DNA from 4 places in the Streptomyces sp. CY-1 genome. Region 2 is predicted to be linked to each of the others. Evidence: riboswitches for the same ligand, from Rfam matches in the RefSeq annotation. Region 2 holds a riboswitch; each other region holds the start of a gene.
What was found. Region 2 has a riboswitch for cyclic di-AMP ahead of ACK1X7_RS34625 (M23 family metallopeptidase). Riboswitches for the same ligand answer to the same signal wherever they lie in the genome.

Region 1: it holds a riboswitch for cyclic di-AMP, as region 2 does, so the genes downstream of both, ACK1X7_RS24495 (M23 family metallopeptidase) here and ACK1X7_RS34625 (M23 family metallopeptidase) in region 2, are expected to answer to the same signal.
Region 3: it holds a riboswitch for cyclic di-AMP, as region 2 does, so the genes downstream of both, ACK1X7_RS28995 (C40 family peptidase) here and ACK1X7_RS34625 (M23 family metallopeptidase) in region 2, are expected to answer to the same signal.
Region 4: it holds a riboswitch for cyclic di-AMP, as region 2 does, so the genes downstream of both, ACK1X7_RS29770 (transglycosylase family protein) here and ACK1X7_RS34625 (M23 family metallopeptidase) in region 2, are expected to answer to the same signal.

Annotation. Positions count from the first base shown of each region.
Region 1 is NZ_CP178393.1:5,704,538-5,708,329, reverse strand. It holds gene ACK1X7_RS24500 (PP2C family protein-serine/threonine phosphatase) at 328-1,689, shown strand; cyclic di-AMP (ydaO/yuaA leader) riboswitch at 1,972-2,106, shown strand; gene ACK1X7_RS24495 (M23 family metallopeptidase) at 2,118-3,308, shown strand; gene ACK1X7_RS24490 (aldo/keto reductase) at 3,524-3,792, shown strand, end outside.
Region 2 is NZ_CP178393.1:8,050,896-8,054,687, forward strand. It holds gene ACK1X7_RS34620 (M16 family metallopeptidase) at 1-901, shown strand, start outside; cyclic di-AMP (ydaO/yuaA leader) riboswitch at 1,200-1,363, shown strand; gene ACK1X7_RS34625 (M23 family metallopeptidase) at 1,378-2,172, shown strand; gene ACK1X7_RS34630 (GntR family transcriptional regulator) at 2,411-3,190, shown strand; gene ACK1X7_RS34635 (HPr family phosphocarrier protein) at 3,395-3,676, opposite strand.
Region 3 is NZ_CP178393.1:6,737,510-6,741,301, forward strand. It holds gene ACK1X7_RS28990 (L,D-transpeptidase) at 1-727, shown strand, start outside; gene ACK1X7_RS28995 (C40 family peptidase) at 852-2,021, opposite strand; cyclic di-AMP (ydaO/yuaA leader) riboswitch at 2,029-2,199, opposite strand; gene pcrA (DNA helicase PcrA) at 2,373-3,792, shown strand, end outside.
Region 4 is NZ_CP178393.1:6,907,069-6,910,860, forward strand. It holds gene ACK1X7_RS29760 (cytochrome P450 family protein) at 1-1,129, shown strand, start outside; gene ACK1X7_RS29765 (transglycosylase family protein) at 1,276-2,283, shown strand; cyclic di-AMP (ydaO/yuaA leader) riboswitch at 2,539-2,710, shown strand; gene ACK1X7_RS29770 (transglycosylase family protein) at 2,718-3,413, shown strand; gene eno (phosphopyruvate hydratase) at 3,641-3,792, shown strand, end outside.

The DNA.
Region 1 (3,792 bases), 2.3 Mb from region 2:
CTCTGGCGTTCGTCGGCTCTGACGCGCCCACAGCCCCTGACGCGCCGCCACGCGCCCGTCGCGTGCCCGCAGTGCCCCCTCGTCTGCCCGCGGTGCCCCCGTCGCGTGCCCGTCGCGTGCCCGCCTCGCACGCGCCGGAGCCGGGCCCGCTCACGGGCGTCCGTCCGGCACCCGCTTGGCCGACACCGATTCGCCTGGCAGCCCGTCAGCCGGAAGCCTGGTGACGAAGGTGACGACGGCGGCGGCGACGGCGGCGAGGACGGCGAGGACGGCGACGGCGACGCCGTGACGACGGCGGGACGCGGACCAGGGAAGCGAGAGAAGCCGGTGCGGGTGCGAGGGAGCAGGGCTCGTACGGGCGCCCGTACGGAGTGGCGTACGGCCTGGCCCCGGCTGAGCCGCCCGCACACCCACCGCCGCCACACCCGCCTGCATACGCTCATGGCCACCGGCGCCGCGGCCGGTGGCGCCTCCGCCGACGGGTTCACCGGGCCCACCGCGGGGCCCGGCTCGGCCGAGGACGCCGGCCAGGGGCCGCCGGGCCGCCGGGTGGCCCGCTGGCTTCCCGCCATCCTCATCCTCGCCGGCGTCAGCTTCGACCTGGCCACCCCGTCCGGCTACACCGCCTCGCCCTTCTTCGCCGCCGCCCCCCTGGTCGCCGCGGCGCTCCTACCGCTGCGCCAGACCGTCGTCATGGCCTGCGTCGCCGTCCTCGCGACCTGTCTGCTGGCGGAGTTGCACGGGGTGAAGGACCCGACCCAGGCGGCCACCGAGATCGGCACGGTCGCCACCGTGACCGTGCTGGCGGTGGCGATCAACCGTGTCGTACGCCGCAGCTACCACCGGCTCGCCTCGGCGCGCGGAGTGGCGGAGGCGGCCCAGCGCGCCGTCCTGCCCGCGCCGCCCGCCCGTCTGGCCGGACTGGAGATCGCCGCGCGCTATGTACCGGCGGAGAAGTACGCGGCGATCGGCGGTGACCTGTACGCGGTTCAGGACACTCCGCACGGCGTACGGCTGACCGTCGGGGACGTACGCGGCAAGGGGTTGGGGGCCGTGGAGGTCGTGGCGATCCTCCTCGGCTGCTTCCGGGAGGCGGCGGAGCAGGAGACGACCCTGGAGGCGCTCGTGGGCCGCCTGGAGCGGGCGCTTCAGCGCGAGGGCGCCCGGCGGGCCGACCTGGAGGTGTTCGAGGGGTTCACGACGGCGGTGGTGGCCGAAATTCCGCGCGGCGACTCCACTCTGCGGCTGATCAATCGCGGCCATCCGGCGCCGCTGCTGATGGAGGAGGACGGCGCGGTGCGCGCCCTGGAGCCGGAGGCGTCGGCGCTGCCGGTGGGGATGGGGGAGTTGGCGGGGTGGCCGGACCGGGTGATGGAGCTGGGGTTCGCGGAGGGGGAGACGCTGCTGCTGTTCACGGACGGGGTGACGGAGGCCCGGGACCGCGACGGCGAGTTCTACGACCCGGAGCAGCGGCTGCGCGGCCGTCGCTTCGCCGATCCGCAGGAGCTGCTGGACGCGTTGGTGGCCGATGTCGAGCGCCATACGGACGGCGGGACATCGGACGACATGGCGCTGCTCGCGGTCCGCCGGACCGCGGCCCGTGGGAACGGACGGGGGAACGGGCAGGGCGACGGTGATGCGAACCGCACGGGCCATACGGGGGAGGCCGACCCCCCACACCGTCCGTAGCCGACCGGGTCCATACGGTGCGTAGTCGACCGAGCCCCCTCCGCATAACAATTGCTGCACGATCGGTCCGCATGCGTTTTTACGAACCCTTGGCCAGTGCGTTGACTCGCCCTTATTTGTCCCTTCTTGAGCGCTAAGTTCATGCCAAAGGTGCGCGGATTCCTCAGAACAGCTTGGAATCACATCGCGCTCTCTATTAACGTTCGATAACGCAGCGCGGTCGTCACAACCGTCGCAAGGGCGGCACCGTGCGCCGTCGCCGAATCCCGTACGCACACTGGCAGTACCGCACCACCAGCAGCACCAAGGGAACCGGGGAACCAACACCTTGGGGTGAATCGGGTCGAACGTGACCCGTAGGAGACCTTCCTGCTCCGAACCCGTCAGCTAACCCGGTAGGCGAGAAGGAAGGAAAGGAGTGCGCCTCCGTGGCGTCCAATAGGTCTGCCCTGGACGAGGCCCCGTATCGCACACGGGGAGGCGGTTTGGGGACCGCCACCGCCTACGGCCCCGGCTTCGATGCCGGCGGCGGGATGAGCTCCGGGGACGGCCACTTCGCCCCCGACGATCGGTACCTGGACGCGGATGGGGACGCGTTCGAGGGCCCGGGTGCCGGATTCGAGACCGAGCCCTGGGAGGAGTGGAACCCCACCGAGGAGTCCATCGCTCCCGTACGCGGCCGGCACCGCGTGGCCAAGCAGCGCGGCGGGACCATGGCGCGCAGCGGCGCCGTCCTCGGGGTCGGTGTGATCGCGGCGGTCGGTGCGGGCGGTATGGCCAGCGCCAAGGACCGTCCCAAGCCGCCCATTTCGATGCCGGATCTCGGCCATGTCGCCGATGAGGTCAAGGCCAGCCTGCCCGCCGCCAAGGACCTGCCCGGTATCGGCTCCTGGGCGTCGGACGACAGCAGTGACCCGCAGACGGCCGCCGCCCCCCTCTCCGAGGCCGGGCTGACCAGCGCGGACGAGCAGCGCGGCACCACCGACGCGGGCGAGGCGCTGCGCGCCCGCATCCTCCAGCAGGCCGAGAACCAGCAGAACGCGGCGGACGAGGACAACCGCACCGCCGCGGCGAAGGCCGCCGCGAAGAAGGCGTCCGACCAGGCCGCGGAGGTGGCCGCCCAGCGGAAGGCCAAGGCCGAGGCGGAGAAGAAGGCCGCCGAGCAGCGGGCGAAGGAGGCGGCCGAGAAGAAGGCCGCGGCCGAGCGCCAGGCCAGGCTCGCCGCCGCGTACACCCTCCCCGTCGGCTCGTACACCCTGACCGCGAGTTTCGGCCAAGCGGGCGACATCTGGTCGGCCGACCACACCGGCCAGGACTTCGCCGCCCCGACCGGCACCCCGGCCAAGGCGGTGCACGGCGGCACCATCACCCAGGCGGGCTGGGCCGGTTCGTACGGCTACCGCATCGTGCTGACCCTCAGCGACGGCACCGAGATCTGGTACTGCCACCTGTCGTCGATGGTCGTCACCTCGGGCAAGGTGACGGCGGGCGACGTCATCGGCCGCGTCGGCGCCACCGGCAATGTGACCGGCCCGCACCTCCACCTCGAGGTCCGGCCGGGCGGCGGCTCGCCGATCGACCCGATGCCCTGGCTGCGCCAGCACGGGATGAATCCCTGATACGCCGGCGGCTCTGGCGCTCTCTCCCCCCTTGACGCCAGGGCCGCCGGTTTACGCCCTGACGGGCCGCCCCGCAGGAACACCCCCAAGGACCCCCAAGGACCCCCAAGGACCCCCAAGGACCCCCAAGGACCCCCCCAGGGACCCCCAAGGGAACACCCCGCCCGAGGCCACCCCCAGGAACAACCCCGCCCGGCCACTCGTTGTAAAACCGTATGGCTGACAACACACAGAAGATCGGTGATCTGTCCGTCTTCCCGTTCTCCCTGGGCGGGAACGTCTTCGGCTGGACCGCCGACGAGGCCGAGTCCTTCAGGGTGCTCGACGCTTTCGTCGCGGCGGGCGGCAATTTCATCGACACCGCCGATGTGTACTCCGCGTGGGTGCCGGGCAACGAGGGCGGCGAGTCCGAGACCATCCTCGGCAACTGGTTCGCCTCCCGGCGCAACCGATCCGACATCGTCCTCGCCACCAAGGTGGGCGC
Region 2 (3,792 bases):
CGCGGCCCTCTTCCCGGCCGAGTCGCGGATGTCCCGGCCGCGCCAGGGCACCCAGGAGACCATCGAGGGCATCGACGCCGCGGCCGTGCGCGCCTTCTACGAGGCGCATGTCCGCCCCTCCACGGCCACCGCCGTCATCGTGGGCGACCTCACCGGGGTCGACCTCGACGGGGCGCTCGCCGACACCCTGGGCGCCTGGACGGGCGGGGCGGGCGTGCCGCGCACGGTTCCCCCGATCGTCGCCGACGACCTCGGCCGTGTGGTGATCGTCGACCGGCCGGGCGCGGTGCAGACCCAGTTGCTCATCGGGCGCGTCGGCGCCGACCGCCATGACCGGGTCTGGCCCGCGCAGGTGCTCGGCACGTACTGCCTGGGCGGCACTCTCACCTCCCGCCTCGACCGTGTGCTGCGCGAGGAGAAGGGCTACACCTACGGGGTGCGCGCCTTCGGCCAGGTGCTGCGCTCCGCGCCCCCGGCGCCTTCGGGCGGCTCCGCGGGCGCCGCCATGCTGGCGATCAGCGGCTCGGTGGCCACCGAGGTCACCGGGCCCGCGCTGGAGGACCTCTGGAAGGTGCTGCGCACGCTGAAGGAGGAGGGGCTCACCGACGAGGAGCGCGATGTCGCGGTGCAGAACCTGGTGGGCGTCGCCCCGCTGAAGTACGAGACGGCGGCGTCCGTCGCGGGCACCCTCGCCGACCAGGTCGAGCAGCACCTTCCGGACGATTTCCAGGCGCAGTTGTACGCCCGCCTCGCGGAGACCGGCACGGTGGAGGCGACCGCCGCGGTGGTGTCCGCCTTCCCGGCGGACCGGCTGGTCACGGTGCTGGTCGGGGACGCCTCGGCGATCGAGGAGCCGGTCCGGGCGCTGGGCATCGGCGAGGTGAGCGTCATCTCCGGCTGAGCCGCTTCGAGTTGGCCGGTTGGCCGGATCCGATCCAAGAACCCGCGATCCGGCCGGCTCACCGACGATCCGGGTTGGCTGACGGTCCGGCAGCCGGTCCGGTCGACGAGTTCACAGCGGAAGGGCCCTGGCCCCCGTAAGGGTGCCGGGGTCCTTCCTTCATGCCCGATTTGCGGCAGTGACAGCTTGTTTGGTTTGTGGGGAGAGCAACAAAAAACCGGAACCGTTTGGTGATCGAAAGCGGGCCCGTTTAGCGTCAGTCCGGCTGTTCGCCAGCAACCCGCCGCATCCGCGGCACGGACAGTCATCGCCGAGTCCCCGTACGGCGCGAGCCAGGGGAGCCGGGGACCCACACGTCCCCAGGGGTGAATCGGGCGCCTTCCCCGGCCGGGGGAGGAGTCCGTAGGAGACCTTCCTGCTCCGAACCCGTCAGCTAACCCGGTAGGCGAGAAGGAAGGAAAGGAGTGCGCCTCAGTATGGCGTCCACCCGCACTGCCACCGGGAAACACCGCCGGACCACCAAGGTCAACGTCCGCACCGGCGCGAACGTCGTGGGCATCACCACCGTCGCCTCGGGCGTCGTCGCCGGGATCACCGGACAGGCGTTCGCGGCCGACACGGGCCCCAGCCCCCAGCAGACCGGTCTGACCCAGGCGATCGTGATCGGCGACGGGATCGCGGACCAGATCGAGGCCCAGGCGCAGTCCCAGGAGACCGCCGCCGCGCAGGCCGCCGCCAAGGCCAAGGCGGAGGCGATCGCCCGCCAGGAGGCCGCCAGAAAGGCGGAGGCCGCGGAGAAGAGGGCCAAGGCCGAGCGTGAGGCCAAGGAGCGCGCGGCGCGCGAGGCCGAGCGCAAGCGCCTCAACACCTTCGAGACGCCGATCAGCGGCTCCTACGTCTCCACCGGCTACCACGCGTCCAGCGGACTGTGGTCCTCCGGCAGCCACACCGGCATCGACTTCCACGCCTCCTCCGGCACCTCGGTGCACTCCGTGGGCATGGGCGAGATCGTCGAGGCGGGCTGGGGCGGCTCCTACGGCAACAACGTCGTCATCAAGATGAACGACGGCACCTACACCCAGTACGGCCACCTGTCGTCGATCAGCGTCTCGGTCGGCCAGAAGGTCACCCCCGGCCAGCAGATCGGCCTGTCGGGCGCCACCGGCAACGTGACCGGACCGCATCTGCACTTCGAGGCCCGCACCAGCCCGGACTACGGCTCGGACATCGACCCGCTGGCGTATCTGCGCTCGCACGGCGTCAACGTCTGATCTCGCGGCACTCCGCGAACGTCCGGCCCCGCGGGACTCCGCGCACGCCCGCGGTCCCGCGAGAATCCGAGAAGGCCCCGTCCACCGGACGGGGCCTTCGGCGTGCCGCCGCCCGCTGACCAAAAAATATCCATGAAATGCACTCCGCCATCGGAAAAGACGTCCGATTGGAATAGAGTCGTTCAATGCGCGTTCCATGGATGCGTTTCGCGGGCGTTAAGGCGGAGGTTTCGACAATATGGGACCGGAAGTGAGCGGGGATACGACCGAGGTCCAGGGCGGTCGCCGGATTTCGGCGCATGCGGTGTGCACGGCGATTCGCGACGACATCGTCTCCGGCACATATCGGCCCGGCAGCCGGCTCACCGAGGAACTTCTCGCCCGGCGCTACGGCGTCTCGCGGGTGCCGGTCCGCGAGGCCCTGCGCACCCTGGAGTCCGAGGGCTTCGTGACGACCCGGCGGCACGCGGGGGCCTGCGTCGCCCAGCCCTCCGAGCGCGAGGCGGCCGATCTGCTGGACATCCGGGCACTGCTGGAGCCGCTGGGCGCCGCACGGGCCGCACAGCGCCGCACCGAGGCCCATCTGAAGGTGCTGCGCGGGCTGGTCCGGCTCGGCCGGGAGCGGGCCCAGCACGGCCGGCTCGGCGAACTGCCGCCGCTGGGCGACTGGTTCCACGAGACGCTCGCCCAGGCGTCCGGCAGCCCGAGCCTGGCCGCGATGCTCGTCCAACTGCGCCGCAAGACCGCCTGGGTGTACGCGGCCGCTCCCGCGCCGCAGCCCGTACCGCACGCCACATCGCCCGGGGGCGCCCGGCACCCCGACCCGGCCGCGCGGGCCGTGGAGTCCTGGGCGGAGCACGGCGCACTGGTGGACGCGGTGGCGCGCGGCGACGCCGACCGGGCGCGGGCGCTCGCCGCCGCGCACACCGAGCGCGCGCTGGCGGAATACCGGCAGCGCCGCCCGATCCCGGTGAGGGCTTCGAAACATTCCGTAAACACGGCGAGCGGCCGGAATTAACAGATATCCCGTATACAATTCTCGGGAATTCTCTGCGCGGATTCGTGGCGCCTGGTTCCCGGTCCTCCGAGTCGGGGTGGAAGCGGAAAAACAGCGGGGCCGCGGTGGCCGTAATGGTCACCGCGGCCCCGTCGTGCCGAATCCTCGAGTCGCACGGGAATCACACGGGAAACACGTGTGACTCGCATGCGAATCAGCGGGGGGTCAGACGGTCTCGGGAAGCTCCTCGAGGCCCTCCGCCACCAGCTTCGCCAGCCGGTCGAGCGCGACCTCGGCATCGTCCGCGTCGGAGGCGAGGACGACCTCCTCGCCGCCCTGGGCGCCGAGGCCCAGCACGGCCAGCATGGAGGCGGCGTTGACCGGGGTGCCGTCGCCCTTGGCGATCGTGATGGGGACGCCGGCGGCGGTGGCCGCCCGGACGAAGATCGACGCAGGGCGGGCGTGCAGGCCCTCGGCCCAGCCGATGGTGACGCGGCGCTCAGCCATGGTGTTGCCCTTCAGGTGTGACGGGTGCGGTTGTCTAGACCAAAATCATACGGTGTCCGGATTCACCCGGACGATGTCCGAGTGAGCCCGAGCGTGCCCGGACTGGCCCGATACGG
Region 3 (3,792 bases), 1.3 Mb from region 2:
GCTGGCGGGGATGACGGTGCCGCTCGCGGTCGCCGTCGCCGGTCCGGCACAGGCTCAGGCACGGCCGGCCCAGCCACGGCCGCTGGGCAGGTCGGCCGGATCGGTGACACCGGCGACGATGGCCGCGTCATCGTGTACGACCAGCGTGGGGCCGTACCAGAGGCAGGCCGAGCGGTTCCTGGGCCGCCCCGTGGACGGGCGGCAGTCGCGGGCGGACTGTCTCGCGATCCAGAAGTTCCAGGTCAACCACGGCATCAGCCCGACGATCGGCTACGCGGGCCCGATCACCTGGGGCGTGATGAGCCTGATCAACACCCAGAAGGCCGCCGGACACGACCCGAACGCGGCGAAGAAGTGCCCGACCAACAAGGGCCGCATCGCCTGCGTCGACCTCACCCGGCAGTTGAGCTGGATCCAGGACGGCTCCCGGCTGGTCTACGGGCCGGTGCCGGTGCGGTCCGGGCGGAACGGCTTCGAGACCCGCACCGGGCTGAAGAAGATCTACTGGCGCGACGTCAACCACTGGTCGACGCTCTACAAGGTCGCCATGCCCTACAGCCAGTTCTTCGACGGCGGTCAGGCGTTCCACTCGATCGCCGGGAGCGTATGGTCCCCGCCCGGTTCCCACGGCTGCGTCAACATGCGCACGGGCGAGGCCAAGAAGTACTGGAGCCTGCTGAAGAACGGCGACGACGTGTACGTCTACGGGCGCAAGCCCGGCACGTGAGCGGCACCCGCGCCGATGACATGACGATGCCGCTGCCCGGGGCCCCGGCCCCGGGCAGCGGCACACCAGGGGCCCGCACGGCCCCGTGTCCTTCACCCCGCGTCCTTCACACGGCCCGCGTGCCCTACGCGGGCCGCACGCTCCCGTAGATCGGCATCTCGGTGATCGGCGCCTTCTTCACCACATCGCCCGGCTTCGGCGCGTGGATCATCATCCCGTCGCCGATGTAGAGGCCGACATGGCTGATGTCGTCGTAGAAGAAGACCAGATCGCCCGGCTGGAGTTCGGACGTCGAGACGCGCGTACCGACCTTCACCTGGTCCCAGGTGGTGCGCGGCAGCGAGATCCCGGCCGACTTCCAGGCCGCCTGCGTCAGCCCTGAGCAGTCGAAGGAGCTGGGGCCGGTGGCGCCCCAGACATACGGCTTGCCGAGCTGCGACTTCGCGAAGGCGATGGCCTGGGCCGCCTTGGAGCTGTTGGCCGGGGCCGAGGGCGTCGTCGAACCGGAGCCGCTGTCTCCGTTCTGCTGCTCCCGCTGTTCCTGCTGCTTCTTGCGCGCGGCCTCCTGGCGCTGCTTCTCGGCGAGCGCGGCCGCCTTACGGCGGGCCTCTTCCGCCTTCTTCTTCTCGATCGCCGCCAGTCGCGCCTTCTCCTTGGCGGTCAGATTCGCCAGCAGCCGCCGGGCCTCGGTCAGCTTGTCCTGGACGGTCTTCTTCTGGGTCTTGAGCTGCTTCTGCGACGCGGTCAGCGAGGCGAGGCTCTCGCCGGCCTTACCGCGCTCCTTGGCGGCGCTCGCCTGCTGCTTCTGGAAGTCGTCGACGGCCTGCTTCTGCCGACCGGTCAGCCGGTCGATCAGATGCGACTGGTCGAAGACGTCCTGCGGATCGTTGGAGAACAGCAGCGTCGCGGCCGAGCGGGCCATTCCGCCGTCGCGGTACTGGGCGGTGGCGTAGGCGCCGAGCGTGCGCCGCGCCTCGTTGAGCTTCTCGGTGCGCTGGGCGACGGAGTCCAGCAGCTTGTCGACCTTGGCGCGCTGCTGATCGGCGCGCTCCTTGGCGGCGTTGTAGCGCTGGGTGGCGCTCTCCGCCTGGTGGTAGAGGGTGTCGACCTTCTCCTTGACCTTGTCGATCGACTGGGTGGCCGGCTTGGGGTCGTCGCCCGGCGCGGCGTTGGCCGTCTGGGAGAGGAGGGTGACGGATGCGAGGGCGGCCGTGGTGAACCCGACGGCCGTACGGCGGCCGTGGCCGGTGAGCGGGGCCGGTATCCGGCTCCGCGGCTTGCGGTGCGACGCCAACGGAGGCGCTCCTTCCGTGGACCGCCTACCGGGTTAGCTGTCGGGTTCGGGCGGTACGGAAGGTTGCCCTACGGCCGTGTCCGGGCGGCACTTGTGTGCCACGCCGCTTCGGGCCGATTCACCCCGGTGTCGCGTTGTCGGGTCCCCGGCTCCGGGCGCCTCACGGCGGTACCGGACTCGGCGGAGGCCGCCCGTGCCGACGTGGTTCGCCGACGGATCTTCCGGGCCGCCTGACGCAGGACGGTAGCCAACACGTGGGGCTCCTGTGAAGACTGGTGGCCGTTTTGCCCGAAACCGTTTCGTGATGTTCGGGCACCGGCTGTCAGTGGGGCGGCCTAGACTCGGGGAGCGATGAGCAGCCTCTTTGACGACAGCTTCCTGGCGGACCTCGGGCCTCCTTCGAACGAGGAGCCACCGCCGCCGCCCGAGGATTCGGCGCACCCCGGCCCCGATGGCGCCGAGGACGTGCCGCATCACCTCTTCAGCGGCGGCTTCGACGCGCCCGTGCCCCGGGAGGCGCACTATCGGGACGGCGCGGCGCGGCCCGTCGTGGACCCGTCCGCCCTGCTCGAGGGGTTGAACGAGCAGCAGAGAGCCGCCGTGGAGCACACCGGCTCGCCACTGCTGATCGTCGCGGGCGCCGGCTCCGGCAAGACCCGGGTGCTCACCCACCGCATCGCCTATCTGCTCGGCGCCCGCGGCACGCACCCCGGCCAGATCCTCGCCATCACCTTCACCAACAAGGCGGCGGGCGAGATGAAGGAGCGGGTGGAGGAGCTCGTCGGCCCGCGGGCGAACGCCATGTGGGTCTCCACCTTCCACAGCGCCTGCGTCCGCATCCTGCGCCGCGAATCCAAGAAGCTCGGCTTCACCTCGTCGTTCTCGATCTACGACGCCGCCGACTCCAAGCGGCTGATGTCGCTGGTCTGCCGGGATCTGGATCTCGACCCCAAGCGGTTCCCGCCGAAGTCCTTCAGCGCCAAGATCTCCAACCTGAAGAACGAGCTGATCGACGAGGAGACCTTCGCCGGACAGGCCGCGGACGGCTTCGAGAAGACCCTGGCCGAGGCGTACGCGATGTACCAGGCGAGGCTGCGCGAGGCCAACGCGCTGGACTTCGACGACATCATCATGACCACGGTCAATCTGCTCCAGGCGTTCCCGGACGTGGCCGAGCACTACCGCCGCCGCTTCCGGCACGTCCTGGTGGACGAGTACCAGGACACCAACCACGCGCAGTACACCCTGGTGCGTGAGCTGGTGGGCACGGACACCGAGGAGACCACGGCCGCCGAGCTGTGCGTGGTGGGCGACGCCGACCAGTCGATCTACGCCTTCCGGGGCGCCACGATCCGCAACATCCTCCAGTTCGAGGAGGACTACCCCACCGCGCGGACGATCCTCCTCGAGCAGAACTACCGCTCCACCCAGACGATCCTGAGCGCGGCCAACGCGGTCATCGAGCGCAACGAGAACCGCCGCCCGAAGAACCTGTGGACCGAGGCCGGCGCCGGGACCGAGATCACCGGCTATGTGGCCGACACCGAGCACGACGAGGCCCAGTTCGTCGCCGACGAGATCGACCGGCTGACGGACGCGGGCGACGGCAAGGCCGGTGACGTGGCGGTCTTCTACCGGACCAACGCCCAGTCCCGTGTCTTCGAAGAGATCTTCATCCGGGTCGGACTGCCCTACAAGGTCGTCGGCGGCGTGCGCTTCTACGAGCGCAAGGAGGTCCGGGACGTCCTCGCGTATCTGCGGGTGCTGGCCA
Region 4 (3,792 bases), 1.1 Mb from region 2:
CCGTTACGCCGATGCCAGGAAGGCACTGGCCGACCCCCGGCTCTCCAAGAACCCCCAACGGCACAGCGCGGCGGCCCACGCAAAGGGCAAGGTGGGCATTCCCGGCGAGCGGCGTGCCGATCTGATGACACATCTGCTCAATATCGACCCTCCCGACCACACCCGGCTGCGGCGCCTGGTCTCCACGGCGTTCACCCCGCGCCGGGTGGCCGCGTTCGCCCCTCGGGTGCGGACCCTCACCGATCAGCTCATCGACGCCTTCGAGGAAAGGGGGGAGGCGGACCTCATCCATGAGTTCGCCTTCCCTCTCCCTATTTACGCGATCTGCGATCTGCTCGGGGTGCCGCGCGAGGACCAGGACGACTTCCGGGACTGGGCCGGGGCGATGATCCGGCACGGCGGCGGCCCGCGCGGCGGAGTGGCCCGCGCCGTGAAGCGGATCCGCGCGTATCTCGGCGAGCTGATCCACCGCAAGCGCCTGGAGCTCGTGGAGCGGAGAGAAGAAGAGGACGGGGAGGACCTGATCTCGGGGCTGATCCGGGCCAGCGACCACGGTGAGCACCTCACCGAGAACGAGGCCGCGGCCATGGCCTTCATCCTCTTGTTCGCCGGCTTCGAGACCACCGTCAACCTCATCGGCAACGGCGTCTACGCACTGCTGCGCCATCCGGAGCAGCGCGCCGTCATGCAGCGGGCCCTGGAAGAAGGGGACGAGCGGCTGCTGGCCGCCGGGGTCGAGGAGCTGCTGCGCTACGACGGGCCCGTGGAGATCGCCACCTGGCGGTTCGCCACCGAGCCGCTCACCCTGGCGGGGCAGCGCATCGCCGAAGGGGAGCCGGTGCTGGTGGTGCTCGCCGCCGCCGACCGGGACCCCGAGCGGTTCGCGGAGCCCGATGTTCTCGACCTCACCCGCCGCGACAACCAGCACCTCGGCTACGGCCACGGCATCCACTACTGCCTCGGCGCCCCGCTCGCCCGGCTGGAGGCGCAGACCGCGATCGCCACCCTGCTGCGGCGGCTGCCCGGACTGCGGCTCGCGGCGGAGCCGGAGGAGCTGCGGTGGCGCGGCGGGCTCATCATGCGTGGGCTGCGCACGCTCCCGGTGACCTGGAATTCCGCGGACCGCTGAGGCGTTCAAGCCCCGTACGTACGGACATTGGTGACGAATGATCAGCCGTGTGACCGTGGCGTGACCTGGGATACATCGGCTTGTGATGATCGAGTGCCCTCGCTATGTTCACCGGCAACCGAGTTCGCCATAGAGAGGGCAATCGCATGCGTTCCGGTAATGGTCGACACCGTCGCCCCCGTCAGGCCCCGGCCATCATCGTCGCGGCGGGGGTCACGGGAGCGAGCATCGCGCTGCCCCTCTTCGGGGCGTCCGGCGCACAGGCCGCCCAGACCGCCACCTGGGATCAGGTCGCCGAGTGCGAGAGCGGCGGGATGTGGAGCGCCAACGAGGGCAACGGCTTCTACGGCGGACTCCAGCTCACCCTCGACATGTGGAAGGACTACGGCGGCACGCGGTACGCCCCGCGTCCCGACCTGGCCAGCCGCTCCCAGCAGATATCCGTCGCCCAGTCGATCCTCGGCGACCGTGGCCCCGACGCCTGGCCGAGCTGTGCGCTGGGCGCCGGGCTCACCGACGGCTCCGGGGCCCCCGATGTGAACCCCGGTGACACGGCCGGCCCGGACCAGGGGGCCGGCCGGGGCGAGGCGGGGGACCGGGAGCGGGACGGCGCCTCCTCGCAGGACTCGGACCGTTCGGGGACGTCCGACAGCGCCGGTAAGCCGGATTCGTCCGGATCGACCGGTAAGCCGGAGGCCCCCCACACCTCCAAGTCCCCCGACGGACTGGACGGCTCGGCCTCGGACACCCCGACGTCGGACGGCTCGGCCTCGGACGACCCGGCCTCGGATGACCCGCACGACTCGGCGTCCGACGGTTCGAAGGGGTCCTCGGCGGATCCCTCCGCCGACCCCTCGCCCTCCGGCCGCCACCGCGGCACCCCGGACGCCGGGAAGCGGGCCGAGGACGGCGATTCGGCGGACGGACAGCCCTCCGGCCGCCACGCCTCGCGCGGCGCCGCGGACCGCGACCGGAGCCCCGCGGCCGACGATTACACTGTTCGCCCCGGTGACAACCTGTCAGGCATCGCCGAGGACCGGAATGTGTCCCGAGGTTGGGAAGGGCTCTACGAGAGCAACGAGGACCTCATCGGAACCGACCCCGACCTGATCATCCCTGGTCAGCGACTTGACCTCACCATCAGGGAGCAGTGATTCGGGGGGAATTGCCCGATCTGGTTCCGGTGAGACATACATCTCGTCACAATTTCCGGGGCGCACCTCGTGTCCGATCTCTCCTCACCCGGCCCTACCTGCGCCGATGTGGGCCGAGTGAGATCAATTACAGCCTCATTCGCTGCCATTGGGGTGTTTGAACGTTCTCGGGAGGTGTGTTTAACGTCTTTCCGCTCGCCACCGCGGGCACCGTCGATCGTCACGCCGAATCCTGCCGGCGGTCGGGGGGAATCCGACGCGTCAGCGCCGAAGGCAGGAGCGGGGGACCCAAGGTAGGTGCCGAGTGGCCTGTGGACACGGGCTCGTCGGCTAGGGGTGAAGCCGGGAGCGATCCTCGATCGCGACCGGCCGGGCAACTCACGTCCGAACCCGACAGCTCACCTCGTAGGCGTCGGTGAGGAAACGAACCAACGATGCTGAAGTCCAACGGGAAGCACCGCCGTCCCTCCAAGGCCACCCGTATCGCCGCGCTCACCGGTCTCGCCGGTGCCGCCGTGGCGGCCCCCCTCATCGGTGCGACCTCCGCCTCCGCGGCCACCACCTCCCAGTGGGACCAGGTCGCGCAGTGCGAGGCCGGTGGCAACTGGTCGATCAACACCGGCAACGGCTACTACGGCGGCCTCCAGTTCTCGAGCTCCACGTGGGCCGCGTACGGCGGCACCGCCTATGCGCCCACCGCGGACAAGGCCAGCAAGAGCCAGCAGATCCAGATAGCCGAGAAGGTCCTCGGCAGCCAGGGCAAGGGCGCCTGGCCGGTCTGCGGCAAGGGTCTGACCTCCGGCGGCAGCCCGTCCGCGCCCTCCGCCCCCTCCGCGCCGTCCGGTTCGCAGGGCCAGCCCTCGGCCTCCACCAAGTCGACCCCGGCCGCCCAGCCCGCCCAGCCGAAGGCCCAGCCGCACTCCGCGCCCGAGCGCGCCACGCGTGAGCAGCCCCGTGGCCCGATCAAGAAGGGTGACGGCGAGTACAAGGTCAAGTCCGGCGACACCCTCGGCAAGATCGCCAAGGAGCACCACGTCAAGGGCGGCTGGAAGAAGCTCTTCAAGCTGAACGACGACATCGTGGAGAAGGCCGACCTGATCTACCCGGGCCAGAAGCTGCACCTCGGCTGAGCCACGGTGCGCACCTGAGCGACGAGCCCCGGTCGGGCGTGCCGCCCCCATGGCGCGCCCCACCGGGGCTTCCTCATTGCCCAATTCGCCAGAAATCTTGATATGTGATTCGGAATCCGGCTTTTTGTGTCACGCCCCTGTCTCGTGGGGCGGGCGAACGCGGGGTGCAGCCCTCCCGGCCCGTTAGGCTCGTGCTGCTACCGCAGACCCATACGAAGGAGAACCTCGTGCCGTCCATCGACGTCGTCGTAGCTCGCGAGATCCTCGACTCGCGAGGCAACCCCACGGTCGAGGTCGAGGTCGGCCTCGACGACGGCAGCACCGGCCGTGCCGCCGTTCCGTCCGGCGCCTCCACCGGCGCCTTCGAGGCCCTCGAACT